DNA from 3 places in the Streptomyces sp. NPDC046821 genome. Region 2 is predicted to be linked to each of the others. Evidence: riboswitches for the same ligand, from Rfam matches in the RefSeq annotation. Region 2 holds a riboswitch; each other region holds the start of a gene.
What was found. A riboswitch is a leader RNA that binds a small molecule or an ion and turns the genes downstream of it on or off. The one in region 2 is predicted to bind thiamine pyrophosphate.
Positions count from the first base shown of each region.

Region 1: another riboswitch for thiamine pyrophosphate. It lies ahead of ABZ893_RS08445 (cytosine permease); the one in region 2 lies ahead of thiO (glycine oxidase ThiO).
Region 3: another riboswitch for thiamine pyrophosphate. It lies ahead of thiC (phosphomethylpyrimidine synthase ThiC); the one in region 2 lies ahead of thiO (glycine oxidase ThiO).

Region 1 is NZ_JBEYYB010000003.1:406,011-415,481, reverse strand. It holds gene glgB (1,4-alpha-glucan branching enzyme) at 1-1,898, shown strand, start outside; TPP riboswitch at 2,024-2,119, shown strand; gene ABZ893_RS08445 (cytosine permease) at 2,112-3,548, shown strand; gene thiD (bifunctional hydroxymethylpyrimidine kinase/phosphomethylpyrimidine kinase) at 3,545-4,426, shown strand; gene ABZ893_RS08435 (NAD(P)-binding protein) at 4,568-6,562, shown strand; gene ABZ893_RS08430 (serine/threonine-protein kinase) at 6,733-8,073, shown strand; gene ABZ893_RS08425 (Lrp/AsnC family transcriptional regulator) at 8,153-8,656, shown strand; gene ddaH (dimethylargininase) at 8,794-9,471, shown strand, end outside.
Region 2 is NZ_JBEYYB010000014.1:287,237-296,707, reverse strand. It holds gene ABZ893_RS28610 (sulfite oxidase-like oxidoreductase) at 1-496, shown strand, start outside; gene ABZ893_RS28605 (DUF4396 domain-containing protein) at 524-1,042, opposite strand; gene ABZ893_RS28600 (deoxyribonuclease IV) at 1,133-2,008, opposite strand; gene pknB (Stk1 family PASTA domain-containing Ser/Thr kinase) at 2,043-3,989, opposite strand; gene ABZ893_RS28590 (thiazole synthase) at 4,083-4,877, opposite strand; gene thiS (sulfur carrier protein ThiS) at 4,881-5,096, opposite strand; gene thiO (glycine oxidase ThiO) at 5,093-6,271, opposite strand; TPP riboswitch at 6,269-6,381, opposite strand; gene ABZ893_RS28575 (hypothetical protein) at 6,433-6,777, shown strand; gene ABZ893_RS28570 (FAD-dependent oxidoreductase) at 6,897-8,123, shown strand; gene ABZ893_RS28565 (Rv2175c family DNA-binding protein) at 8,178-8,543, shown strand; gene thiE (thiamine phosphate synthase) at 8,621-9,268, shown strand; gene metF (methylenetetrahydrofolate reductase [NAD(P)H]) at 9,408-9,471, shown strand, end outside.
Region 3 is NZ_JBEYYB010000010.1:195,373-204,843, reverse strand. It holds gene ABZ893_RS21960 (cytochrome ubiquinol oxidase subunit I) at 1-151, opposite strand, end outside; gene hisC (histidinol-phosphate transaminase) at 381-1,460, opposite strand; gene ABZ893_RS21950 (LacI family DNA-binding transcriptional regulator) at 1,873-2,985, shown strand; gene ABZ893_RS21945 (metallophosphoesterase family protein) at 3,204-4,382, shown strand; gene ABZ893_RS21940 (hypothetical protein) at 4,566-5,429, shown strand; gene thiC (phosphomethylpyrimidine synthase ThiC) at 5,554-7,338, opposite strand; TPP riboswitch at 7,331-7,487, opposite strand; gene ABZ893_RS21930 (YibE/F family protein) at 7,559-8,938, shown strand; gene ABZ893_RS21925 (SsgA family sporulation/cell division regulator) at 9,016-9,471, opposite strand, start outside.

The DNA.
Region 1 (9,471 bases), on a different contig from region 2:
TGCCCGCGCTCGGGGAGATGGACCTGCATCTGATCGGGGAGGGGCGGCACGAGGAGCTGTGGACGGCGCTCGGCGCGCACCCGATGACGCACGAAGGGGTCGCGGGCACCCGGTTCACGGTGTGGGCGCCGAACGCCCGGGGTGTGCGCGTGTGCGGGGACTTCTGTGCCTGGGACGGCACCGCGTTCCCGATGCGGTCCCTCGGCTCGTCGGGCGTGTGGGAGCTGTTCCTGCCGGGCCTCGGTGACGGCACGGTGTACAAGTTCGACGTCGCCGGGTCCGACGGTTCACACTCGCTGCGCGCGGACCCGATGGCCCGCCGCACCCAGGTGCCGCCGGAGACCGCGTCCGTCGTGACCAGCTCCTCGTACACCTGGGAAGACGGCACCTGGATGGCCAGGCGCGGCCAACAGCCCGTGCATGAGGCGCCGTTCTCCGTGTACGAGGTGCATCTGCCGTCCTGGCGGCCGGGCCTCGGCTACCGCGAACTCGCGGACCAGCTCGCCGCGTACGTGAGTCAACTCGGCTTCACCCACGTCGAGTTCATGCCGGTCGCGGAGCACCCCTACGGGCCGTCCTGGGGTTACCAGGTGACGGGTTTCTACGCTCCGACCTCACGGCTCGGCTCCCCCGACGACTTCCGGTACCTCGTCGACACCCTCCACCAGGCGGGCATCGGCGTGATCGTGGACTGGGTGGCGGCGCACTTCCCGAAGGACGACTGGGCGCTTGCCCGCTTCGACGGCACCCACCTGTACGAGCCCGCGGACCCGCAGCGCGCCGAGCACCCCGACTGGGGCACCCTTGAGTTCGACTACGGCCGCACTGAAGTCCGTAACTTCCTTGTGGCGAACGCCGTGTACTGGTGCGAGGAGTTCCACGTCGACGGCCTGCGCGTGGACGCCGTCGCCTCGATGCTCTACCTGGACTACTCACGTGAGGAAGGCCAGTGGTCGCCGAACGTGCACGGCGGCCGGGAGAACCTCGACGCCGTCGCCTTCCTCCAGGAGATGAACGCGACCCTGTACCGCAGGGTGCCGGGTGTCCTGACGATCGCGGAGGAGTCGACGGCCTGGGACGGGGTGACCCGGGAGACGCATCACGTCGGCCCCACCGGCTTCGGCGGCCTCGGCTTCGGCCTGAAGTGGAACATGGGCTGGATGCACGACTCGCTGGTGTACATGTCGAAGGAGCCCGTGCACCGCAAGTACCACCACAACGAGATGACGTTCTCGATGGTGTACGCGTACAGCGAGAACTACATCCTGCCGATCTCGCACGACGAGGTGGTGCACGGCAAACGTGCCCTCGTCTCCAAGATGCCCGGCGACTGGTGGCAGCAGCGCGCCAATCACCGTGCCTACCTGGGCTTCATGTGGGCCCACCCGGGCAAGCAACTCCTGTTCATGGGGCAGGAGTTCGCGCAGGGAGGCGAGTGGTCCGAGCAGCAGGGACCGGACTGGTGGCTCCTCGACCCGGCCTACTCCGCCGAGCCGGACCACCGTGGTGTGCAGGATCTGGTGCGCGACCTCAACCACTTCTACGCGGACGCGCCCGCGCTGTGGCAGCGGGACACGTCGCCCGAGGGGTTCCGGTGGATCACCACGGACGCGGCCGACGACAACGTGATCGCGTTCCTGCGCTTCGCGGCGGACGGCACTCCCCTGCTGGCCGTGTGCAACTTCTCGCCGGTGGTGCGCGAGGACTACCGGCTCGGTGTGCCGGACAGTGTCCCCGGGTGGTTCGAGGCCCTGAACACGGACTCGGCCCGGTACGGCGGCGGTGACGTTCTCAACACCGGTGTGCTCAAGCCGGATCCGGTGCCCTGCCACGGGCGGCCGGACTCGCTGCGGCTGACGCTGCCGCCGCTGGCGACGGTGTGGCTGCGTCCGGCGTGAGGTCCTGACGGCGCGGGGCGACATTTTCAGACAGTGCGCTTGAGGCGGGTGAGGGCGGTGCTCTCACCCGCCTCCGTCGTGCCCCCTGGTGTGCCGTACGGCACAGGGAAGCTACTCTTGCCGTCGTACCGGACACGGGGTGCCCCATAGCGGGGGCTGAGATCACACCCGTCGAACCTGAACCAGTTAGCACTGGCGGAGGGATGTCAGCCAATGTCGTTGCCCCATGCCCCGAGCAGCACCGGCGCCGGAGCGCCCTCGGTCTTCGACGGGCGGATGCCTGCCGCGCCGGGTGACCTGCGGGTCGAGGCGCGCGGGATCGCGCCGGTCCCCGAGTCCCACCGCTACGGCGGCGCCGGGCGCCTCTTCACCGTGTGGTTCGCCCCGAACCTGACCATGACCGGCGTCTTCACCGGCACCGTCGGCATCATCCTCGGCCTGGACTTCACGACCGCGCTCGCCGCCGTCGTCCTCGGCACCCTCGTCGGCGCCGTCCCCACCGCGTACCTCGGTACGTGGGGCAGCGTGACCGGTGCCGGGCAGCTGCCGCTCGCACGGCTCGCGTTCGGCCGGGCCGTCGCGGTGCCCGGCGTGCTGCAGTGGCTGTCGTCGGTCGCCTGGGACGCGCTGATCGGCCTGTTCGGCGGCGACGCGCTGGCCCGGCTCTGCGGCTGGCCGTTCTGGCTGGGCGTCCTGGTGATGATGGCGGCGCAGGGCGCGCTCGGCGTCCTCGGCTACGAGGCCATCCACCGGCTCCAGAAGCTGATGACCTTCGTCCTGGCCGCCGCCTTCGCGGTCCTGGCCGTGAAGCTCCTCGGCGATGTGCACCCTGCCGCGACCGGGGCCGCGCACGGCGCCGACCGGGCCGGCGCGTTCGTCCTGACCAGCACGATCGCGCTCAGCCTGTCCCTGTCGTGGGCTCCTTACGCGAGCGACTTCAGCCGTTACCTTCCGGCGACGACGTCCCGTAAGCGCATGTTCTGGTACACGCTTCTCGGGGTCACGGTGTCCTTCGTGGCCGTGGAGACGCTGGGCCTCTGGGGCGCGTCCGTGTTCACGGACCAGACCGCGCAGGGCGTCGACAAGCTGCTCGGCGGCGGTGTGCTCAGCGCTTTCGGGCTGCTGGCCGTGGCGCTCGCGGCGCTGTGCAGCAACGCGATGAACGACTACAGCGGCTCACTCGCCCTGCAGACCATCGGCGTCCGTGTCCCCCGGCCGCTCGCCGCGGCTCTGGCTGCGGTGCTCGGCTTCCCGCTGGTGCTGTGGATGCACGCGGCCGACACCGCGACCCGGTTCCAGAACGTACTGCTGTTCGTCGGCTACTGGATCCCCGGCTTCGTCGCGGTCGTGGCCGTCGACTGGTTCGCCCGCTCCAGGGCACGGGGCGGGGCGCCCATCGACCTCGCCGCCGAGAGCGCCGAGCCGCAGTCCTGGTGGCCCGGCCTCGTCGCCTTCGCCGCCGCCTTCGCCGCGGCCGTCCCCTTCATGGACAGCGGCCTGTACGTGGGCCCGGTCGCGAAGGCGCTGCACGGCGCCGACCTCGCGTACTACGTCGCCTTCGTCGTCGCCCTCGCGGTGTACGCGCCGCTCCGGCTGCGCCGCAAGGCCGCCCCTGTCGCCACCGCAGCTCTTGAGGAGAACCGGGTATGACCGTCCCCCCGCGCACCGCAGGTGCCGTGCCGCCCCGCGTCCTGACCGTCGCCGGATCGGACTCGGGCGGCGGCGCCGGGATCCAAGCCGACCTGAAGACGATGCTGGCGCTCGGCGCCCACGGCATGAGCGTCCTGACGGCCGTCACCGCGCAGAACTCCCTCGGGGTCCAGGGCGCCTGGGAGCTGCCCGTCGAGGCGGTGCGCACGCAGTACCGCAGCGTCGTGGACGACATCGGGGTCCAGGCCGTCAAGACCGGGATGCTGTCGTCGCCGGCGCTCGTCGAGACCGTCGCCGAGCTGCTTGCCGGTACGGACGCCCCCGTCGTGGTCGACCCGGTGAGCGTGTCCAAGCACGGTGACCCGCTGCTCGCGGAGGACGCGCTCGACGCGGTACGGACGAAGCTGCTGCCGGTCGCGACGGTGGCGACGCCGAACCTGGACGAGGTGGCGCAGCTGACCGGGCTCACCGTCACGGACGACGCGGGCCTGCGCCAGGCCGCCGCGCGGATGCTGGCGTACGGGCCGCGCTGGGTGGTCGTCAAGGGCGGCCATCTGCCCGGCGCGGCCGTGGACCTGCTCACCGACGGCACGGAGGAGCACTGGCTGCGCGCCCGCCGCCACGACAACCGGCACACGCACGGCACGGGCTGCACCCTCGCCTCCGCCATCGCCGTGGGTCTCGCGCAGGGCCTGTCCGTGCCGGACGCCGTGCACCGGGCGAAGGACTACGTCACCGGGGCGATCGCCAACGGGTTCGCGCTCGGGTCGGGCATCGGCCCGGTCGACCACGGCTGGCACCTGCCTGCGGACCGCGCCACGATCGTCGGCGAGGACGCGTCGGCTGTGGGGGTTCGGTCGGTGGGGGCTCACCTCTAGGCCGGATCGCTCCGCTGGGCCAGATCGCTCCGCTAGACCTGAGCGCACCGCTAGACCGGATCGCACGCCCCGACACGCCCACCTCCGCACAAACAGGGCCCGGTGTGCGTTCTCCCGGCTCCGTCCACTTGACTGGGGCCCATGACCACCGTGCCCCGCCAGCCCCAACAGGCCCCGCCGTCAGGTCACATGATCGTGTGCGGCGACGACACACTGGCCGAGCGGCTCGCCGCCGAACTGCGCGCCGTGTACGGCGAGCGGGTCACCGTCGTCGTGCCCTCCGTACGCGCCACGAGACAGGGCGCGGAACCTGTCGGACGGGCCCGCGCCGCCGCCCTGTTCTCCCGTATCCAGGCGGCCGTGAGCCGTACGGCCTTGGTCGCGGACGACGACGATGTGCCGGCGCCCCACGTGATGGAAGCGCCCGTGCTCGACGAGGAGGCGCTGGCCGAGGCGGGGGTGGCCGGCGCCGCCGCCCTCGCTCTCGTGCACGGGGACGACGAGACGAACATCCGGGCCGCGCTCGCCGCCCGCCGCCTCAACCCCCAGCTCCGTCTGGTCATCCGGCTCTACAACCGCAAGCTCGGCCAGCAGCTGGAGCACCTGCTTGACCAGGCCGCCGTCCTCTCCTCCCCCGGTCTCGACCCCGAGGCGCTGGACACGACGACCACCGTCCTGTCCGACGCCGACACGGTCGCTCCGGCGCTCGCGGCCACCGCCGTCGCCGGCACCAGCAAGGTCATCCACGCCGACGGTCTCCTGCTGCGTGCCGTGGAACGTACCCCGCCGGGCCGGGGCGCCGTCGCCGACCCCGGTCTGTGCACCCTCGCCCTGCTGTCCGTGACGGCCAACGACCCTGCGGGCGCCGAGAGTTCGGCCGCGGGAGCCCTCGGGGACACCGAGGGCCCGCTGCTGCTGCCCGACGAACGTACGGTGGCGGCGGCCACCGGCCGGGGCACGGTGGTCCTGGAGACCGTCTCCGCGACCGACGTGGCCGCCCCCGACGGACGTGGCGCCAACGGCCGCACGACCAGGGGACGTATGGCCTTCGGGTCGCTGTTCTCGCGGCGGCTGCGCTGGTCGCTCGCGGGGATCGTGATCAGCGTGCTCGGCCTGGCCGTGGCGTCCTGGGCCACCACCGGCGGCGATCCGTGGCACGCCGGATACCTCACGCTCCTCGACCTCTTCGCCATCGACGACCCGGCGATCGGTGAACCGCTCGCCCGCCAGCTCCTCCAGCTCCTCACGGGCCTCGCGGGGCTGCTGCTCCTGCCCGTGCTCCTCGCGGCGGTCCTGGAGGCCCTGGGCACGTTCCGTACGGCGTCGGCGCTGCGCCGTCCGCCGCGCGGCCTGTCCGGACACGTCGTGCTCCTCGGCCTCGGCAAGATCGGCACCCGGGTCCTGTCCCGCCTGTGCGAACTCGGCATCCCCGTCGTCTGCGTGGAGGAGGACCCCGAGGCGCGCGGCGTCGCCCTGGCCCGCCGGCTTCGCGTGCCGACGGTCATCGGTGACGTCACGCAGGAAGGCGTCCTGGAGGCCGCCAAGGTGCATCGCGCCCACTCCCTGCTCGCCCTCACCAGCAGCGACATCACCAATCTTGAAGCGGCCCTGCACGCGCGCTCGGTCAAGCCCGATCTGCGGGTGGTGATGCGGCTGTTCGACGACGCGTTCGCGACGGCCGTCTACCGCACGCTCCGGTCCGCGCATCCCCGGGCGCTGACCCGCAGCCGCAGCGTCTCCGCTCTGGCGGCCCCGGCGTTCGCAGGGGCCATGATGGGCCGCCAGATCCTGGGCGCGATCCCCGTCGAGCGCAGCGTTCTGCTTTTCGCCGCCGTCGACGTGGCCGGGCATCCGCACCTCAACGGCCGGACGGTGGCCGACTCGTTCCGGGCCGGTTCCTGGCGGGTGATCGCGCTCGACGTCGGCGCGCCCGGCGAGCGCAGGGCCGATCTGGGGGCGTCCCCCGACGACGAGGACGGCCCCGACCGTCCCACGGGGCTCGTGTGGGACCTCCACCCGGGCTACGTGCTGCGTCCCGAGGACCGCGTGGTGCTGGCCGCGACCCGTCAGGGCCTGGCCGAACTCCTCCGCCACGGCCCGCCGGCCCGCGCCCGTGTCCGTATCGGAGAGAACTAGGCTCTCCCGGACGCGTGTGTGGAGGGATGGTGTGATCATCTGCTCCCGGACCCTTATCCTTGTTCCCGCCACACACCTCCCGCCCGTCCCGCGCCAGGCGCTCGCGCGGGGCGAAGTTCGTTCCGTGGCAACCGAATTGACGGAGCTGTCGAACAAGGGTGGTGCGCAGGGTGTTGCTGGCGGATCGGTACCGGCTGCACAGGACCGTCGGCCGAGGCGGTATGGGCGAGGTGTGGGAGGCCACCGACGAGATGCTCGGGCGGACCGTGGCCGTGAAGCTGCTCATCGCCCAGGACTCGGATCCGTCGGCGGCCGCCAGGTTCCGTATGGAGGCGCAGACCTCGGCCTCGCTCAGTCACCCGCACGTGGTCGGCGTCTACGACTTCGGCGCGTGGGAGCACCGGTTCTACCTCGTCATGGAGCTCGTCGACGGCGGCAGTCTGGCGCAGGTGGCGGCCGGGGGCGCGAAGCTCGGCCCGGAACGGGTGGCGGACATCGCGGCGGGATCGGCGGCCGGTCTCGCGGCGGCCCACCGCCAGGGTGTCGTGCACCGGGACATCAAGCCGGGCAATCTGCTGCTCACGTCCGACGGCACGGTCAAGCTGGGCGACTTCGGTATCGCCCGCTTCATGGACGATCCGGCCGCCGGGCTCACCACCACCGGCCAGATCGTCGGCACGGGCCTGTATCTGGCGCCCGAGCGCGCCCTCGGCAAGGTCGCGGGACCCGCGTCGGACGTGTACTCGCTGGGCTGCGTCCTGTATCAACTCCTCACCGGGAACCCGCCGTTCCAGGCCGACACGGCGACGGCTCTGCTCTACCAGCACGTCGACGCCGCGCCCGTGCCGCCGAACCGGCTCGGGGTTCCGCTGCCTCCGTCGTTCGAGAACTATCTGCTCGGCCTGCTGGCCAAGAAGCCGGAGGACCGGCCCACGGCGCAGGAGGTCTCGGACTGGTTCCGCTCGGGTGCGTGGCGGGGCCGTCCCGAGCCGCTCCCGGAGCCCGCTCCGGCGCCGCCGGCACCCCCTGCGTACGCCCCGTCGGCCCCGGCTCCGGCTCCGGAGACCACTGGTACGACGTACCAGCTGCCGTCGACCGGCCGCGCGGCGTCGCGGCGCGGCGCCCGCAGCGGCTTCATGGCGGCGGCACGACGCCGCCCGAGGGTCTACGGGACCGTGGGCGCGGCCACGCTCTTCGGCGCGTCCCTCGTGATCGGCATGGTGTTGTTCGCGCCGGACGACAGTGGCGCGAACACCCCGAAGGCCGACCCGTCGCCCGCGGCGTCCGCGTCGTCCGGTCAGGACCCGATGGGCACGGCCCCGTCACCGGACGCCGCCCAGCCCGTGGACTCCGAGGCCACCCCGCCCCCGGAGGCGGACGACCAGCAGCAGAACCAGGACCAGCAGACTGATCAGCAGCAGACCCCTCAGCCGAACGGATCCGAGTACCGGCAGAAGTGGGGCAACTGGAACCAGCACAAGAACCGAAACGAGCAACAGAAGCAGAACTGACGAGCCCGGCGGCCGAGGTCGGCTCCGGCGGAACGGGCGAGGCACCGGGCGGCGCGAGCCGCTGGGTACCGTACGGGCCATGAACAGCAAGCACGTGGCGTTCGACGAGCTCGACCGCAAGATCGTCGCGGCCCTCATCGCGAACGCCCGGACGAGTTTCGCGGAGATCGGCGCGGCGATCGGCCTCTCCGCCACGGCGGTCAAGCGGCGCGCCGACCGGCTGCGGGACAACGACGTCATCACCGGATACACCGCGACCGTCCGGCCGGCCGCGCTCGGCTGGCGCACCGAGGCGTTCGTCGAGGTGTACTGCGACGGCGCGGCGCCGCCGAGGCGTCTCGCGGAGGTCGTGCGCAACCATCCCGAGATCACCTCCGCGATGACGGTGACGGGCGGCGCGGATGCGTTGTTGCACGTCAGGGCCACGGACGTGGGTCATTTCGAGGAGGTCCTCGAGCGCATCAGGGCGGAGCCGTTCATCCGCAAGACGATCAGTTACATGGTGCTTTCCCATCTGCTGCCGGAGAGCGCGGAGGCCGGCGCCCGCGAGATCGCCCCCGACGACGCAGCGAACCTGCACTGACCCCTCGATAGACGCAGCATTCCTGCGGGGGCGCGCATCTAAATGACCTTGTCGAGCGTGACCGCCGCTTCCTACCTTTATGGGGCACCCGGGACATCCCTGGTCGTCGTCCCGCAAGGAAGCGGAGGTACCCGTCTGTGTCCAGGCGCTATCTGGTCTGTGAGCCCCGGTATTTCGACGTTCAGTACGCCATCAATCCGTGGATGCGCGAAGACGTGCGGGTCGACACCGCGCTCGCGCACACGCAGTGGCGGAACCTGATCGAGACGTACCGCGCGCACGGTCACACGGTCGAGACCGTGGAGCCGGTCCCGGGCCTGCCGGACATGGTGTTCGCCGCGAACTCGGCGCTCGTCGTCGGCGGACGCGTCCTCGGCTCGTACTTCCACGCCGAGCAGCGGCGTCCGGAGTCCGCCGAGTACGAGACGTGGTTCAAGGCCGCGGGCTACGACGTGCACCGCCCGGAGTCGGTCTGCGAGGGCGAGGGCGATCTTGTCCCCGTTGGCCGCTACGTCCTCGCGGGCACCGGCTTCCGCACGTCACGGACCGCGCACGACGAGGCGCAGGAGTTCTTCGGCGTCCCGGTCATCGGCCTTCGCCTGGTGGACCCGTACTTCTACCACCTGGACACCGCCCTCTTCGCGCTCAACGACCCCCAGGGCCCGGACGGCGAGCCCGGCGGGAACATCGCCTACTACCCCGACGCCTTCTCGCCCGGAAGTCGCGAGGTGCTGGCGCACCTGTTCCCGAACGCCATTCTCGCCACGCGCGACGACGCGATGGCCTTCGGCCTGAACTCCGTGTCCGACGGACGC
Region 2 (9,471 bases):
GGTCTTCGGCGCCACCGTCGACGGCGAGAAGCGCTGCTGGACGCACGAGGAGTTCTCCGCGCTGCCGTACGGCACGGTCGTGGGAGACCTGCACTGCGTCACGAAGTTCAGCATGGTGGGCGCGGAATGGGGCGGCGTGACCGCGCGTACGGTGCTCGAACTGGCGCCGCCCGCGCCCGCGGTCACGCATGTGATGGTCTGGGCCGAGTACGGCTTCAGCGCCAATCTGCGCCTTGAGGACTTCGCCTCCGAGCGCACGATCTTCGCCACGCACAAGGACGGTGAACTCCTCACCGCCGAACACGGGTTCCCGCTGCGGCTCGTCGTGCCGCACCTGTACGCGTGGAAGGGCCCGAAGTGGGTCCGTGGCGTCGAGTACATGACCGCCGACCGTCGCGGCTTCTGGGAGGAGCGCGGCTATCACAACGTCGGCGACCCCTGGCAGGAGCAGCGCTACTCGTACCAGGAGGAGCCCGGGGACGGCCCCGAGCTCTGAGTCCTGGCGCCCTGCTCCCGCAGGGTGTCAGTGGTGGTACTGGTGCACCGCCGCGTGGCCCTTGCCGCGGCCGATCATCCACTTGTTGACCGGGGTCGTCACCACGAAGGCGAGCGCGAGCGAGACGGCCAGCGCGATCCAGAACAGCGCGTCGGCGAGCTGGGCGTCCATCGCGGCCGGCCACAGCACGATCACGCCGTTGTCGATCAGCTCCATCACGGCGATGGACAGGGTGTCCGCGGCGAGCGCGACGCGGAACGCGGTCCTGAAGTCGACGCCGGCCTTCAGGACGCCGCGCAGCGTGAGCGAGTAGCCGAAGAAGAACGCGAGCACGATGGCAAGCACCATCGTCGGCAGGTTGCCCCAGCCGAGCGCCGTGCCGATCACCATGCCGAGGATCTCGCCGATGGCGCAGCCGGTGAGGCAGTGGAGCGTCGCCTGCGCGGCCATGGACCAGCTGACTTTGCCGTGGCCGGCGTGGGCGTGACCCTCGTGGCCCTCGTGCCCGGTGTGGCCCTCGTGCGCTGTGTGCGTCTCGTGCTGCATGGCTCCCCCAACGTCAGTAGCGGTCCCTGCTCACTGGCAAGAACCGTATACCCCCTGGGGGTATTCCTCAACTGGCTTCGCGAGGGACGCCTACGCCTTGCGCAGCTCCTTCAGGCGGGCCACGTCCATCGTGGCGCCCGCCTTGCCGCCGGGCGTCTCGATGACCAGCGGGACGCCCGCGGTCGCCGGGTGGGCCATGAGCGCCCGGAACGGCTCCGCCCCGATGTGGCCGGAGCCGATGTTCTCGTGGCGGTCCTTGTGCGCCCCGACGACGTCCTTGGAGTCGTTCGCGTGAATCAGCTTGAGGCGGCCCTCGCCCACGGTCTCCACGAGCAGGTCCAGGGTCTGCTCCACCCCGGCCGGACCCGCGAGGTCGTGCCCCGCCGCGTAGATGTGGCAGGTGTCCAGGCAGACGCCCAGCATCGGATGCGCGTCGAGCGCCTCGAAGTACGGCCCGAAGTCCCAGGTCCGCGAGCACAGCGAGGAACCTTGGCCGGCCGTCGACTCCAGGAGGAGGTACGGGTCGTCGTCATGGGTCAGCTCGTCGAGCAGCGGCAGCATGTGCTCCCGCACCTGCGCGAGCGCCACGGCCCGCTCCCGGCCGCCGGTGGCCGACCCCGTGTGCACGACGACGCCGAGCGCGCCGATCTCCCGGGCCCGGCGCAGCGAGTGCCGCAGCGAGTCCACGGACTTCTCGACGGTCGCCTCGGTGTGCGACCCGAAATTGATCAGATACGGCGCGTGGACGTACGCCGGGATCCCCTCGTCGGCGCAGGCCGCGCGGAACGCCTCGTCCTGCTTCGGGTTGCCGGGCGGCGTCGCCCAGCCGCGCGGATTGGCGACGAAGACCTGCACGGTCTCGGCGCCGATCTCACGCGCGTACGGAAGTCCTACGGAGGCGAGGCCGCCGGCGACCGGGACGTGGCTGCCGACGGGATTGCGGGAGGAGAAGTCGAGGGTGCTCACCCGTCAAGGGTGGCACGCGCGCGTAGGGCTCCTGTCAGCGGATCGTGATGGTGATCTTCGACCCCTTGGCGGCCTTCTCGCCGGCGGCGACCGACTGCTTCTTCACGGTGTCCCCGAAGAGGCCGAGGATGCCCCGGTCGTCCTCGACCTGGAAGCCGGCGCGCTCGAGCTTCTTGTGGGCGTCGGCGACGCTCATGCCCACGACGTCGGGGACCTCCAGCATGGGCGGGCCCTTGGAGATCGTCAGCGTGACCGTGTCGCCCTCGGCGAGCTTGCCCGCGGCGGGGGTCTGCCGCGCGACGCTGCCCTTGTCCACGTCCGAGTACGCCTGCCGGGTGTCGATCTCGGGCTTCAGGCCCGCGCTCTGGAGGTCGGCGATGGCCGCCTCCTCGGTCTCGCCCGTCACGTCCGGGACGTCGACCGCGCTGCCCTTGCTGACCGTGAGCGCGACCGCCGAGCCCGACGTGCGGGTGGTGCCGTTCCCCGGGTCCGTGCTGATCACCGAGCCCCTGGCGACCTCGTCGCTGAAGTCCTGGCTGATCATGCCGGGCTCCAGGCCCGCGGCCTTCAGGGCCCGCTCGGCCTTGGCACGCGGCATCCCCGTCACGTCCGGGACCTTCACGTTCTGCGGGCCGAGGGACACCGTCAGGTCCACGCTGCCGTTGTCCCGGATGCGGGTGCCCGCGCCGGGGTCGCTGTCGATGACGGTGCCGCGCTGCACGGTGTCGCTGTACGTGCGCTTGACGTGGCCGACGCCGAGACCGGCCTGGCCCAGGCGTTCCTCGGCCTGCGCCTGCGTCTTGGCGAGCAGCGGCGGGACCTTCGTGAACTGGCCCGAGTTGATGTACCAGACGCCGGTACCGATGCCGAGGGCGAGCAGGACGCCCACGACGGCCGCGAGCACGCCCCGGCGCGGGCGACGCCCCCGGGAGGGCGCGGAGGGTGCCGTCGGCGGCGTCTCGAAGCGGCTGGTGCGGTGCAGCTCCGCCTGCGGGTCCTGGTCGTCGGACGGCAGCGGGGACCGCACGCCCCGGGTCCGCAGCGCGCGCGGGATCACGCTCGTACGGTCGTCGGAGATGTCACGGTCGCCGGCGTCGTCCGGGCGCGCGGCCGGCGGCACCGCGTCGAGCTGTCCGTCGCTCAGGGCGGCCCTGGCCTCCCTGACCTGGCCGAGCAGCGCGACCGCGTCGTACGGCCTGACCTCGGGATTGCGGGCGGTCGCCGACGCGACGACCTCGTCCAGCTCCACCGGGAGCCCCGGCACGAGCGCGGACGGCGGCGGCACGTCCTCGTTCAGATGCCGGTAGAGGACCTGCGCGGGGGAGTCGCCCGCGTGCGGCTTGGCGCCCGTGAGCATCTCGTAGAGCACCACCCCGCACGCGTACACGTCGACGCGCGGGTCGGCGGTGCCCGACTCGATCTGCTCGGGGGCGAGGTAGGAGACGGTGCCGAGGACGGCGCCCGTCGTGTTCGTGACCGTGTCCACGGCCCGTACGAGACCGAAGTCGGCGACCTTCACGCGGCCGTCGTCCCCTATCAGGACGTTCTCCGGCTTCATGTCGCGGTGGACGAAGCCGGCGCGGTGCGCGGCGCCGAGCGCGGCGAGGACCGGCTCCAGTATGTCGAGCGCGGCACGCGGCCGCAGCGCCCCGCGGGCCCTCAGGACGTCCCGCAGGGTGCAGCCCGCGACGTACTCCATCGCCAGATAGACGTACGGGCCGTCGGTGCCCTGGTCGAAGACCCCCACCACGTTCGGATGGGAGAGGCGGGCGACGGACTTGGCCTCGCGGATGAAGCGCTCGACGAACGAGACGTCGGCGGCGAGCGCCGGATGCATCACCTTGAGCGCGAGAACGCGGTCGAGGCGGGTGTCCACGGCCCGGTAGACCGTGGCCATCCCGCCGACCGCGATACGTGCGTCGATCCGGTACCGGCCGTCGAGCAGCTGCCCGACGAGAGGGTCCTGAAGGGTCGTGTCCACGCAGGTGAGTGTACGAGGAGCGACCGACACACCGGCCCGCCAGCCGCCGCCCACCGCCCCACTGCAGCAGAGCTGTGACCGTGGGTACGGACCTCAGAACGCAGGGCGCTCGGGGTCGAGCCTGGCCATCCCGGAAACCGGCGACGACGCCTCCGCGAAGTGCCTGCGGGGAATCCGGCCCGCCCGGAACGCGAGCCGCCCCGCCTCCACCGCGTGCCGCATCCCCTCCGCCATCAGGACCGGCTCCTGCGCCCGCGTCACCGCCGAGGCGAGCATCACACCCGCGCACCCCAGCTCCATCGCGAGCGCCGCGTCGGACGCCGTGCCCGCGCCCGCGTCCAGGATCACCGGCACGCGCGCGTTCTCGGTGATGAGCTGGAAGTTGTGCGGGTTGCGGATGCCGAGCCCTGAGCCGATGGGGGAGCCGAGCGGCATGACCGCCGCGCAGCCCACGTCCTCCAGCTTCCGCGCGAGCACCGGGTCGTCGTTCGTGTACGGGAGCACGGTGAAGCCGTCGTCGACCAGGGTCTCCGCCGCGTCCAGGAGCTCGATCGGGTCGGGCAGCAGGGTGCGCTCGTCCGCGATGACCTCCAGCTTCACCAGGTCCGTGCCGAGCGCCTCGCGCGCGAGGCGGGCGGTCAGGACGGCCTCACCGGCGGTGTAACAGCCCGCCGTGTTCGGCAGCACCTGGATGCCCAGCTTCTCCAGGACCGACAGCACGGAGCCCTGCACGCTCGCGTCCACCCGCCGCATCGCGACGGTCGTCAGCTCCGTGCCGGACGCCACGAGCGAGCGCTCCAGGACGTCGAGGCTGGGCGCGCCGCCCGTGCCCATGATCAGGCGGGACGAGAAGGACGTGCCGCCGATGACCAAAGCGTCGTCAGCCATGGTTCAGCCTCCCTGGACAGCGGTGAGGACCTCGACACGGTCCCCGTCGGTGAGTGCGGTCGCGGCCCACTGCGTGCGCGGGACGACGGTTTCGTTGAGGGCGGCGGCGACCCCGGAATGCGCGGTGGTCAGCCCCGCGACGAGGGCGTCGAGCGTGGTGCCCGGGGCGACCTCGCGGCCCTCCCCGTTCACGGACACACGGGTGACGGACACGGTCATACGGGCTGCTCCACGGAGACGGTTGCGGGGGCGCTGTCGAAGCGCCGGGGGGTGAAGGGGCGGGCCTCTTCGGGGAGTTCGCCGGTGGTCAGGAGGTGGGCCATGCAGTCGCCGGTGACGGGGGTGAGCAGGACGCCGTTGCGGAAGTGTCCGGTGGCGAGCAGCAGGCCCGGCAGGGCGGTCGGCCCGAGCATCGGGGCGTTGTCCGGAGAGCCGGGGCGCAGGCCCGCGCGGGTCTCCGTCAGCGGCAGTTCCGTGATGCCGGGTACGAGTTCGTGGGCGTCGCGCAGCAGCTCGTAGACGCCGCCCGCGGTCACCGTGGTGTCCCAGCCGAGCTCCTCGCTGGTGGCGCCGACGACCAGTTCGCCGTCGACCCGCGGCACCAGGTAGAGGTGGCCGCCGCGCACGATGGCGCGCACGGTGCGGCTCAGGAACGGCGCGTACGCCTTCGGCACGGTCAGGCGCAGGACCTGGCCCTTCACCGGGCGCACCGGTGGCAGCACGGCGTCCGGGACCCCGGCGAGGCGGCCGCTGAGGCTGCCGCCGGCGAGGACGACCTGGTCCGCTTCGAGTTCGCTGCCCTCGGCGAGGACCAGACCGCGGGCGCGCTCACGTACGACTGTCAGCCGCTCGGCCCACTGCCGGTGGAAGGTCACCCCGGCGCGTTCGCAGGCCGCGACAAGGGCCTTCGCGAGACGCCGCGGGTCGATCTGGTGGTCACCGTCGACGCGCAGGCCGCCCCGCACGGAGGGGGCCAGCATCGGTTCGAGACGCCGACACTCGCGCCCGGTCAGCCACTCCGACTCCAGGCCCGACCGGAGCTGGAGGTCGTGCAGCTCGCGCAGGTGCGCGCGGTCGTCTGCGTCGAGCGCGACGGCCAGCGTGCCGCACGCGCGGTAGCCGAGGTCGAGCCCGGTGAACTCGGAGAGCTCGGCCGCGAACTCCGGATAGCGGCGCGCGGACTCCACGTTCAGGCCGAGCAACGTCTCCTCGCCGTAGTGGAGTTCGGTTACGGCGGCGAGCATCCCGGCCGCCACCTGCGCGGCCCCGCCGCCCGGAGCGGGGTCCACGACCGCGGTACGCAGACCGCGCTGAGCGGCCCGCCACGCGGTGACGAGACCGATGATCCCGCCGCCCACGATGAGGACGTCGGAGCCTTCTGAAGAACGCGGCATGGGCTTCCAGCCCCTCCCTTCGCCGGCATGACCCGGATCAGGTTCGTACGGTCGGAGGCCGCCCAGCCTCCCTCTCAGCCCGGTCCGTCCGGGCTCCCGCGAGTGCTTTACGGTGGCCACCCTAACCGTTGCCCCGATCCGCAGTAAGGGAGCCCGCCCGCATGGCCCGCTCGCTCGACGGTCTCGTCCTCTCCCCGGTCGCCGACCAGGCCCCCGGCCAGGTCGGTACGCGGACGCGTTTCACGTACCACGAGGAGGACGGCCGGATCTGGGCCGAGTACGCGGGCGGGGACGTCGTACGCGGACACCTCGTCGGCACGCGCGAGGGCGACCGGATCGACTTCCGGTACGTCCAGCTCAAGACGGACGGGACGACCGCCTCCGGGCACTGCGTCTCGGACGTCGTGGAGCTGCCCGACGGGCGCGTGCGGCTCGACGAGAAGTGGGAGTGGGAGTCGCAGCCCGGCAGCGGGACGAGCGTGGTCGAGGAGCTCCCGGCGGGCTGACCCTCGCCCCTGACGTGACGGACCCGCGGTCAAACCCGATGCTCCGTGTGGAAGACGTCACCGGACCGTTGTGATCCACCCGGCTGACTGACTGAACGTCAGATGCTTAAGGTGATCCGGTGAGCGAGCAGACCCAGAACCAGGCCCCGGCGGGGCGCCGCGTCGTGATCGTCGGCGCCGGGATGGCGGGGGTCCAGACCGCCGTGGCCCTGCGCGAACAGGGCTTCACCGGCGCGGTCACCCTGATCGGCGCGGAACCCCATCAGCCGTACGACCGGCCCCCGCTGTCCAAGGCGGTGCTGCTCGGCAAGGCCGAGGGATCCGCGTTCGACGTCGACTTCGAAGCACTCGACATCACGCTCGAACTCGGCCGCGAGGTCACCGGCGTACGCCCCGCCGAGCACGCGCTCGACACCGCGACAGGCCCCGCCCTCTACGACGTCCTCGTCCTCGCCACCGGCGCCGAACCCGTCACGCTGCCCGGCACCGAGGACATCCCCGGCGTCCATCTGCTGCGCACGCTCGACGACGCGGAGCGGCTGCGTCCGGTCCTCGCCGCCCAGCACGACATCGTCGTCGTGGGTGCGGGCTGGATCGGCGCCGAGTTCGCCACGGCCGCCCGCGAGGCCGGGTGCGCGGTCACCGTCGTCGAGGCCGCCGAGCGCCCGCTCGCCGGCGCGCTGCCCGCCGAGGTCGCCGCCCCCATGGCCGCCTGGTACGCGGACGCCGGCGCGGAACTGCGCACCAACGCGCGCGTGGAGCACATCGAACCCGGCGCCGTGGTCCTCGACGACGGCACCCGCGTGCCCGCCGGAGCCGTCGTCGTCGGCATCGGCGCGCGCCCCGCCACCGGCTGGCTCACCGGCTCCGGCATCGAACTCGGCGTCCACCGCGAGGTCGTCGCCGACCAGCACCTGCGCACGTCCGAACCCGACGTGTACGCCGTCGGCGACTGCTCGTCCTTCCCCTCCGGCAGGTACGGCGAGCGCCTGATGGTCCACCACTGGGACAACGCGCTCCAGGGCCCCCGCACCGTCGCCGCCAACATCATCGGCGAGACCCCGGCGACGTACGACCCCGTGCCGTACTTCTGGTCGGAGCAGTTCGGGCGCTTCGTGCAGTACGCCGGGCACCACGCCGGCGCCGACGCGACCGTGTGGCGCGGTGACCCCGAGGGCGCCTCCTGGTCGGTGTGCTGGCTGCGCGAGAACCGGCTCGTCGGCGTCCTCGCCGTGGGGCGTCCGCGTGACCTGGCCCAGGGACGCAAGCTCATCGAGTCGGGCGCCGTGCTCGACCCGGAGGTCATCGCCGACGCGGCCCGCCCCCTGAAGGCGGCCGTCGCGTAAGCCTTTCGTACGGCCGCGTTTCCCACTGTCAGTCCGGGATGGCAGGCTTGTCGTGTGACCGAGATTGACGCAAAGATCGATGCTCTCGTCCCCGAGTGGCTGACCCTCCCCGACATCGCCGAGCAGTTCGGCGTGGAGGTGACGAAGGTGCGGCAGCTGGTGAAGGACGGCCAGGTGATCGCCGTACGCCGCGGTGAGAACAGGGCGCTGCACGTGCCCGCCGCCTTCATCGACGGCGACAAGGTCGTCAAGGGCCTCACCGGGACCCTGACCCTCCTGAGGGACGACGGCTTCAACGACGAAGAGATGCTGGAGTGGCTCTTCACCCCCGACCCGACCCTGCCGGGCACCCCCGCGCAGGCGCTGAGCGAGAATCGCGGCACGGAGGTGAAGCGCCGCGCCCAGGCGCTCGCCGTCTGACCTGACAACCGTCCGGTGTGCGGGCCGCGTCCCTCGCGGCCCGCGCGCCACCGACCAGGGGGGATCCACCCATGGCCATGGCCGCCACGTACCGCGACCGGCTCGCCGACGCCCGGCTGTACCTGTGCACGGACGCCCGCAAGCGCCAGGGCGACCTCCCCGAGTTCCTCGACGCCGTCCTGGCGAACGGCGTGGACATCGTGCAGCTGCGCGACAAGGGCATGGAGGCCGGCGAGGAGCTGGAGCACCTGGCCGTCCTCGCCGACGCCGCCCGCCGCCACGGCAAGCTGTTCTCGGTGAACGACCGGGCGGACGTCGCCCACGCGGCCGGCGCGCAGGTCCTGCACCTGGGCCAGGGCGACCTGCCCGTCCCCGCGGCCCGCGCCGTCCTCGGCGACGACGTCCTGATCGGCCGCTCCACGCACGCCGACACGGAGGCCGCGGCCGCTGCCGTCCAGGACGGCGTGGACTACTTCTGCACCGGCCCCTGCTGGCCCACCCCCACCAAGCCCGGCCGGTACGCCCCCGGCCTCGACCTCGTGCGGTACACGGCCTCGCTCGGCACCGACCGCCCCTGGTTCGCGATCGGCGGCATCGACGCGGGGAACCTCGACGAGGTCCTCGAAGCGGGCGCCCGGCGTGTCGTCGTCGTCCGCGCCATCACGGAGGCCGACGACCCCGGCGCCGCCGCGGCGGACCTGGCCAAGCGGCTGCGCGCGCTCTGACCGGCGACGCGCGGCCTGACGGGCGATCCGCCCGGCCGGGCCTTCACCCGGTCGGACCTCGTCCGGTCGGGTGTCCGCGAACTGTCCGCTGGGTGGACGGTGATTAGGGAGACGGCCCTCCCGTGGCTAACCTGCCGGTATGGCCCTAGGGACCCCTTCCACCAGGACTGATCGCGCACGCACCGTGCGCGACATGCTCGCGA
Region 3 (9,471 bases), on a different contig from region 2:
TGAGGTAGTGCTCCTTGCCCGTCCGCACCCATGCCGTCTCCAGGATCGCCGTGAGAGCGGCGAGCGAGATGGTCAAGGGCACGAACAGGAAGTGGTAGACGGTCGTGATGCCGAACTGCCATCGCGCCAGAGTTTCCGGCGCAAGGGCCATCACCGTGGTGGAGTCCACTGCGTCATCTCCTTACGTCGCCGTGGTCACAGCGGCAGTATGCCCCTTTAATCCCACTGATCTTCGGGTGAACCGGACGCGCTTGTGAACGCGTTCACATTCACAAGCATTATGTACTACTAGCTCCGGACAACCCAAAGGGGGGTCCCCCTTAACTTCGGGAAACCCCCCATGTCACCCCAACCCCGGCACCCACCGCCGAAGGGCCGGGCTACATCTCCTTGAAGAACGCCGCCGCCGCGTGCAGGAAGACGTCGTTGGCCTCGGTCTCCCCGATCGTGACCCGCACCCCGTCGCCGGCGAACGGCCGCACGACCACACCGGCCCGCTCGCACGCCGCCGCGAAGTCCGTCGTGCGCTCCCCCAGCCGCAGCCACACGAAGTTCGCCTGCGTCTCCGGCACCGTCCAGCCCTGCTCCCGCAGCGCCGCGACCACGCGCGTGCGCTCGGACACCAGCGAGCCGACCCGGCCGAACAGCTCGTCCTCGGCCTGCAGCGACGCGACCGCCGCGTCCTGGGCGAGCTGGCTCACGCCGAACGGCACGGCCGTCTTGCGCAGCGCGGCGGCCACCGGCTCGTGCGCGATGGCGAAACCGACCCGCAGCCCGGCGAGGCCGTACGCCTTGGAGAACGTCCGCAGCACCGCGACGTTCGGCCGGTTCCGGTAGAGCTCGACGCCGTCCGGTACCTCGGCGTCCCGGATGAACTCGCGGTACGCCTCGTCGAGCACGACCAGGACATCGCTCGGCACCCGGTCCAGGAACCGCTCCAGCTCGGCCCGGCGCACCACCGTGCCGGTCGGGTTGTTCGGGTTGCACACGAAGATCAGGCGCGTGCGGTCGGTGATCGCGTCGGCCATGGCGTCGAGGTCGTGGACGTCACCGGACGTCAGCGGCACCGGCACCGCCGTGGCCCCGGAGATCTGCGTGATGATCGGGTACGCCTCGAAGGACCGCCAGGCGTAGATGACCTCGTCGCCGGGACCGCTCGTCGCCTGGAGCATCTGCTGCGCCACACCGACCGAGCCGGTGCCCGTCGCCACGTGCGTGACCGGCACGGCGAAGCGTTCCGCCAGCTCGTTCATCAGCCCGGTGCAGGCCATGTCGGGGTAGCGGTTGAAGGACCCGGCCGCCGCGAGAGCACTCTCCATCACACCGGGCAGCGGCGGATACGGGTTCTCGTTCGAGGACAGTTTGTACGCCACCGGACCACCGGCCGCAGCGGGCTTGCCCGGCTTGTAGACGGGGATGCCTTCCAGCTCGGCACGCAGCTTGGGGCTCGTCTCGCTCACCGCAGTCCTCCTCGCGACCACCATTTCAATACTGCTCACCTTAAGAGGATTCACGGCAGACCCCAATGGGCCAGGGCCCCGCGTCATCCGCTCCAGGGTCCGCCACCACCCACGAGGTCCGCCACCGGCCAGGCGAAGGCGTACGGACGAGGGGGAGCGCTCCCCGGTCCGTCGCGCGCCGGTGGCACGCGCCGTGGCGCGCGTCCCCCGTGAAGGTGAGTTGAGACCTACTCGCAACATCGCCGACTTGGCAGGCCTATGCGCGCCGACAAGTGCCGTCCTAACGCCTGAACGCCGAACTTCCTTGCTTTCCATGGGCATTGACTGGTCCAGGCCATGCAGAAACGTGCCTGCCAACAGGTGCATATGCATTCCCGCCACCCCGCCGCATGAGCCCTACTATCGGCTCGCCATGACAGCAGCAGGGAAGCACCAGGTGAGCCGGGCGGAGACCACCCGCCGGAGCACCCGGCAAGGACGCGCAGGGATCAGAGACGTTGCCGCCGCCGCCGGGGTCTCCATCACGACTGTCTCCGATGCGCTCAACGGTAAGGGCCGGCTCCCGGACGCCACCCGACGCCATGTCCGCGAGGTCGCCGACCGGTTGGGCTATCGCCCCTCCGCGGCGGCCCGAACGCTCCGTACCGGCAAGTCCGGCCTCATCGGCCTGACCGTGACGACCTACGGGGATGAACCTTTCACCTTCACCGAGTTCGCGTACTTCGCGGAAATGGCGAGAGCCGCCACATCGGCGGCACTGGCCCGCGGTTACGCCTTAGTCATTCTGCCCGCCACCTCACGCCACGACGTGTGGTCGAACGTCGCCCTCGACGGCACCGTCGTGATCGACCCCTCCGACCACGACCCGGTCGTCACCGAGCTGGTCCGCCAGGGCCTGCCCGTGGTCTCGGACGGGCGCCCCGCCGGCACCCTCCCCGTCACCGCCTGGGTCGACAACGACCACGAGGCCGCCGTCCTCGGCATCCTCGACCACCTCGCCGACGCGGGGGCCCGCCGCATCGGACTGCTCACCGGCACGACCACGGACACGTACACCCATCTGTCCACCTCCGCGTACCTCCACTGGTGCGAACGGATCGGACAGGAACCCGTGTACGAGTCCTATCCCGCGCACGACCCGTGTGCGGGGGCCGTCGCCGCCGACCGGCTCCTGGCCCGCCCCGACCGGCCCGACGCCGTGTACGGACTGTTCGACCCCAACGGCACGGACCTGCTCGCCGCCGCCCGCCGGTACGGCCTGCGCGTCCCCGACGACCTGCTGCTCGTCTGCTGCAGCGAATCGACCGTGTACGCCACCACCGAACCGCCCATCACCACCCTGTCGCTCAAACCGCGGCGGATCGGTACGGCGGTCGTCCAGCTCCTGATCGACGCCATCGAAGGCGTCGCGTCGGACCGGCCGGTCGAACAAGTGGTGCCGACGGAACTGATCGTGAGGACCTCGTCCCAGCGCCGTCCGCCGCGCACCACCGTCAGCCCGCCCCGCTCCCCGCGCAAGGACTGAACGACGGCTTCCGGGTGGTCTCCCCGAAGACCACCCGGAAAAGCCCGTACCAATTCGGGAGAAAAGCACGGCGAACTGCCGCCCGGATCCGATTCACCACCCCTGGTGCACCACACAGCGCGAGCCGCATTCCTATGATGGGCGGACGACACCGCGGGCCGCTGCGACCAGGCAGTCCGATCGGGTGCAGAGGCGGCGCAATGGTGGTGGAGGGGTCGATGACTCAGGGGGCCGGTCAGGGACCCGAGGTGCGCACGGCGACGCTGCGCGACTTCCGCGTTCCGGCGTACGTCCACGACGTACCGGCATACGTCCAGGAGCCCGGCCCCGACCTCGAGGCCCCCGTCCTGTCCGTGCCGGTACCCGCACAGCCCGACCCCCGGCGGCACGTCCTGTACAAGGACGGTCCGTTCCCGGCGTCCGCGTACCCGCAAGCCTCAGCGGAGGCCCCCGAGGCCGACGAGCCCGAGGGCTACACGCCGACACAGCGCGATCTGCCGGTCATCCATCGGGGTGACACGGTCCAGGTGCACATCGACGCCGAGCCGGCGCCCCGGTCCGCGGACGGTCTCGGTCCGCTGTACGTCGTCGGCGACGTGCACGGCTACCTCGACGAACTGACCGAGGCCCTGCACGAGAAGGGCCTCATCGACGCCGAGGGCAACTGGTCGGCGGGCACCGCCCGGCTGTGGTTCCTCGGCGACTTCACCGACCGCGGGCCCGACGGCATCGGCGTCATCGACCTCGTGATGCGGCTGTCCGCGGAGGCCGCGGCCGCCGGCGGCTACTGCAAGGCCCTGATGGGCAACCACGAACTGCTCCTCCTGGGCGCCAAGCGCTTCGGCGACACGCCGGTCAACTCCGGGGCGGGCACTGCCACTTTCCAGGCGGCCTGGCTGCTCAACGGCGGGCAGAAGGCCGACATGGACCGGCTCCAGGACGTCCATCTGCAGTGGATGTCCCGGCTCGACGCGATCGAGCTGGAGGACGACCACCTCCTGATGCACTCCGACACGACCACGTACCTCGACTACGGCGACTCGATCGAAGCGGTCAACGACACGGTCCGCGAGACCCTCACCCGTAACGACGCGGACGAGTGCTGGGACCTCTTCCGCAAGTTCACCAAGCGCTTCGCCTTCCGCGATGAATCCGGCCCGGACGCCGTACGCGAACTGCTCGGCGCCTATGGCGGCACGCGCGTCGTCCACGGCCACAGCCCCATCCCGTACCTCCTCGGCGAGGTCGGCACCGAGGACGCGGCGGACGGCTCCGAGGACAGCCGCCCCCTGGTCGAAGGCCCGCACGTGTACGCCGGCGGACTCGCGATCGCGATGGACGGCGGCGTGACCATGGCCGGAAAGCTGCTGGTCCAGCAACTCCCCATGGATAGCTAGCGGTTACCCGGGCAGACGCAGCGCACGGGGGCGCAGGCGGACCACCGGGCCAAATTCGGGAAATCCCCTGTCACCGCGTGCCTTCACCGCTCTACCATCGGTTTATCCGTAGCAGGCTCCCCTCCGTTTCTGCCAGACGGCTCGCAACCATGCGAGCCCCCAAGCCCTACGGAGCATCGGGGGATGCACATGAACAGCGCTCCGCACCTGCTGAACGAGGACCGCCCCGAGTTCGAGCGGATCCTCGATGAGGCGCTGCGTACCGCACCCGACCGGCCCGATCTCGCCGCCCTGGGCCAGCGGCTCAACCCCGAACAACTACGCACCATGGCGCTCAACGCCACCGCTCTGATCACGGCCGCGGCCGCCACCGAGTACCAGAACTACGTGAAGGTCCGCGCGGATCTGCGGGCCGCGCCGCAGCCCGTGCCCAGGCAGGACGAGGAGGGTGTTCCGGCCGAGTCCGGCGAGGGCACGACCGGCCTGGCCCCAGCCATGGGAGAGGCGACCGAGACCGGAGCCGGCGTGACTGCCGTCGTCGCTGTGCTCGCTCCCGTGCTTGCCGGGACGGCCGCCGTGATCTTCCTGCTCGTCGGGTACCTGCTGAAGCTGTTCAACCCGGAACAGGCCTTCGCCCAGACCCTGTTGACGGCCGGCTGGGTGTTCGCCGCGCTCACTGCGGCGGGCATCCTCGTCGCCGGTGTCGCACTGCTGCTCACCGCCCTGCGCAACGGTGCGACGTCCTTGCAGGCCGGCGCGCACAACGATTCCAGTGAGGAGGTCGACCGGGCCAGAGAGGCCTGGGGTCTGGTGCTCCTGGAGCGCGGCATAGTGCCGTTCCTCCGGGAGGCGCTCGCGGATCCTCCGACGGCCCCCGCGACCCGCGGCGGCCCTCCCGGAGCCGTGAACCGTATACCGCACCTCGGGTACAACAGGCCGGGGTTCAGCAGCCCGGCGACGGAAGGCGGCTCCTCCGGCCGCCCGAGCTACTCCAGCCCGGACTTCAGCAGCCCCGACTACGGAGGCCCGGACCACCAGCCGGACTAGGGCGCACGGCACTTCCCCCTGAGCGGGACGCTCACGCACGAGCGCCCCGCTCACCCGTATACGGGCCAGATCAGTCCGCGACCGACAGCCAGACCTGTCAGTCGGCGATCGGCAGCCAGACCTGTCAGTCCGCGATCGGCAGATAGACCCGGTTGCCGGCGGCGGCGAACTCCTTGGACTTCTCCGCCATGCCCGCCTCGATCTCGCTCTTCGTCCCGCCGTGCTCACGGCGGATGTCCTGCGAGATCTTCATCGAGCAGAACTTCGGCCCGCACATGGAGCAGAAGTGGGCGGTCTTCGCGGGTTCGGCCGGGAGGGTCTCGTCGTGGAACTCCCTTGCCGTGACCGGGTCGAGGGCCAGGTTGAACTGGTCCTCCCAGCGGAACTCGAACCGCGCGTCGGACAGCGCGTCGTCCCATTCCTGGGCGCCCGGGTGGCCCTTGGCGAGGTCCGCCGCGTGGGCCGCGATCTTGTACGTGATGACGCCGGTCTTCACGTCGTCACGGTTCGGCAGGCCCAGGTGCTCCTTGGGCGTGACGTAGCAGAGCATCGCCGTGCCCCACCACGCGATCATCGCGGCGCCGATGCCGGAGGTGATGTGGTCGTAGGCCGGTGCGATGTCGGTGGTCAGCGGGCCGAGCGTGTAGAACGGCGCCTCCTCGCAGATCTCCTGCTGGAGGTCGATGTTCTCCTTGATCTTGTGCATCGGGACGTGCCCGGGGCCCTCGATCATCGTCTGTACGTTGTGCCGCTTGGCGATGGAGTTGAGCTCACCGAGCGTGCGGAGCTCGGCGAACTGCGCCTCGTCATTGGCGTCCGCGATGGAGCCGGGCCGCAGGCCGTCGCCGAGCGAGTACGTGACGTCGTACGCCGCGAGGATCTCGCACAGCTCCTCGAAGTTCTCGTAGAGGAAGCTCTCCTTGTGGTGCGCGAGGCACCAGGCCGCCATGATCGAGCCGCCGCGCGAGACGATGCCCGTCTTGCGGTTCGCGGTGAGCGGGACGTACGGCAGGCGCACACCGGCGTGGACCGTCATGTAGTCGACGCCCTGCTCGGCCTGCTCGATGACCGTGTCCTTGTAGATCTCCCAGGTCAGCTCCTCGGCGCGGCCGTCGACCTTCTCCAGCGCCTGGTAGAGCGGGACCGTTCCGATCGGGACGGGGGAGTTGCGCAGGACCCATTCGCGGGTGGTGTGGATGTTGCGGCCCGTGGAGAGGTCCATGACCGTGTCGGCGCCCCAACGGGTCGCCCACGTCATCTTCTCCACCTCCTCCTCGATGGACGAAGTGACCGCGGAATTACCGATGTTGGCGTTGACCTTCACCAGGAATCGCTTGCCGATGATCATCGGCTCGATCTCCGGGTGGTTGACGTTGGCCGGCAGGACCGCGCGACCCGCGGCGATCTCCTCGCGGACGACCTCGGGCTCCACGTTCTCCCGGAGGGCCACGTACTCCATCTCGGGCGTGATCTCCCCGCGCCTGGCGTACGCGAGCTGGGTCACCGCCTGGCCGCCGCGGCCGCGGCGCGGCTGCCGGGGGCGGCCGGGGAAGACCGCGTCGAGGTTGCGCAGGCCGCCGCGCGGCGAGGTGTGCTTGATCCCGTCGTCCTCGGGGCGGACCGGGCGGCCCGCGTACTCCTCGGTGTCGCCGCGGCCGATGATCCAGTTCTCCCGCAGCGGCGCGAGGCCCCTGCGGACATCGGTGTCGATGGTCGGATCGGTGTACGGCCCGGACGTGTCGTAGAGCGTGACCGCCTTGCCGTTGGTGAGGTGCACCTGGCGGACCGGCACCTGGAGGTCGGGGCGTGAGCCCGTGACGTACCCCTTGTGCCAGCCGATGGACTTCCCGGCCTCGCCCGTCCCTGCGGACTGGTTGGAGGCAGGCGTGCGTGCGTCCGATGTGGTCATGAGACCTACTCCCTACGCCGGCATTACCCGGTAACAGGTTCGGCGGTCGACGCAGCGGCTTCCGTCGGACGATGTTCCACGTGAAACATCGCCGAAGCGGAGGTCAGCGCCCTCTCAGCCCGGTGCTCCGAGCTCCCGCGTGTGCAAAGGTGCCCCCACGCTAGCGTCATATCTGGCGCGCTGAACAGAGGGCCCCTGCCGTTCTTGCGATGATCGGGCGGTGACCAGCACGCAGCAGCCCCCGCTCCCGCCGTCGCTTCCCCCGCAGAATCAAGGGCATTCGGGCCACGGGCACTCCCACAGCCACGGCCCCGCCGCGCCCGTTTCCCGGCATCTGCGGAAGGTCATCGCCGCGGTACTCATCCCGTTCTCCGTGGCGGTCGTCGTCGGTCTCGTGGTGCTGTGGCCCGGTGGCGCACCACCCCACTCCCGTTCGGGCGTCGGGTTCGACCGGCAGACCCAGCAGGCCACCGTCACACGTGTCGACAAGGTCGACTGCGGCTCCGTGAACGCCTCGGGCGGCGCTCCCGCGCCGGGCACGCCGACCTCTGGAGGCCCCTCGGCAGGGCAACCGGCAAAGGGCACGTGCGGGAAGGCAACGGTCCGCATCGACAGCGGCAAGGACACGGGCCGTACGTTCACGGAGATCGTGCAGCCGGACTCACCACGGCAGTTGCACGAACGGCAGCAGGTGATCGTGGCCTACGCGCCCGACGCGCCCAAGGAACTCCAGTACTCGGTCACCGATGTGAACCGCCGGTTCCCGATGGCGCTGCTGGCCGGCATCTTCGCACTGGTCGTGGTCGTCGTGGGACGGCTGCGGGGCGTCATGGCGCTCATCGCCCTGGCCGTCAGCTTCATGGTGCTGACCTTCTTCATCCTGCCCGCGATCCTGCAGGGGTCGAATCCACTGGTGGTCGCCGTGGTCGGGGCGAGCGCCATCATGCTGATCGCGCTCTACATGTGCCACGGACTGACGGCCCGCACCTCGGTGGCGGTGCTCGGCACACTCGTGTCGCTGTTCCTGATCGGCCTGCTGGGCTCGCTGTTCATCGGCTGGGCGGCGCTGACGGGCAACACGGACGACAGCACCGGCCTGATCCACGGCCTTTATCCGTCCATCGACATGAGCGGTCTGCTGCTCGCCGGCGTCATCATCGGCTCGCTCGGCGTGCTGGACGATGTGACGGTCACTCAGACCTCTGCTGTGTGGGAGCTGCACCAGGCGGACCCGACGATGGGCCGGCGCGGGTTGTACCGCGCGGCCATCCGCATCGGCCGCGACCACATCGCGTCCGTGGTCAACACCCTGGTCCTCGCGTACGCGGGCGCGGCGCTGCCGCTGCTGCTGCTCTTCTCGATCGCGCAGAGCGGTGTGGGGTCCGTCGCCAACAGCGAACTGGTGGCGGAGGAGATCGTCCGGACCCTCGTCGGCTCGATCGGCCTCGTCGCCTCGGTTCCGGTGACGACGGCACTCGCGGCCCTGGTGGTCTCCGCCGACCGCGTGTCCCCTGCCGACCGCCCGGCTTCCCCGACATCCGCTGCACCTGCCGCGGCTGGTGCGGTACGCGGAGGCAGAGGCCGGCGCCGCAAGCGCTGAACCCCTGCGGGCACTCCAAGGGCACCGGTCTGCTGAAGCGTTACGTCAGTTGAACGTTCGGGGAATCCCGGTGCAGGTCAGCCCGCGCTCTGCTCCTCGGCGAGGATCTTGTCGAGCTCCTCGTCGAGATGCGTCTCGAAGTCGGCCAGCGCCCGCTCCTGACCGAGCGGGACGAGCCTGTCGGTGCGGTCGAGGAACGCGATGAGCGGAGCGATGCCCGCCCTGAACAGCGCCTGGTCGCCGCCGACCTGGAGCTTGATGTGCACCTCGCCCGGCATCTCGCCCTCGCTGCCCACCAGTTCCACCGGTTCGATCCGCACATCGCCGTCACCGCAGGGGATCGCGATCCCGTCCACCAGGAGCTCCCTTCCGAAGGCCCAGGTCACCGGGGCGTCCCCGGGCAGGTGGAAGGTCAGCCGCACGGCATAGGGATCAGCGGCGACATACCGCAACTCCACCGGGATGCGGAAGGAGAGCTCCTCGGACACGAGGAAGCTCATCATGACCTCTGCTTGTACCGACTGTGCCGACTC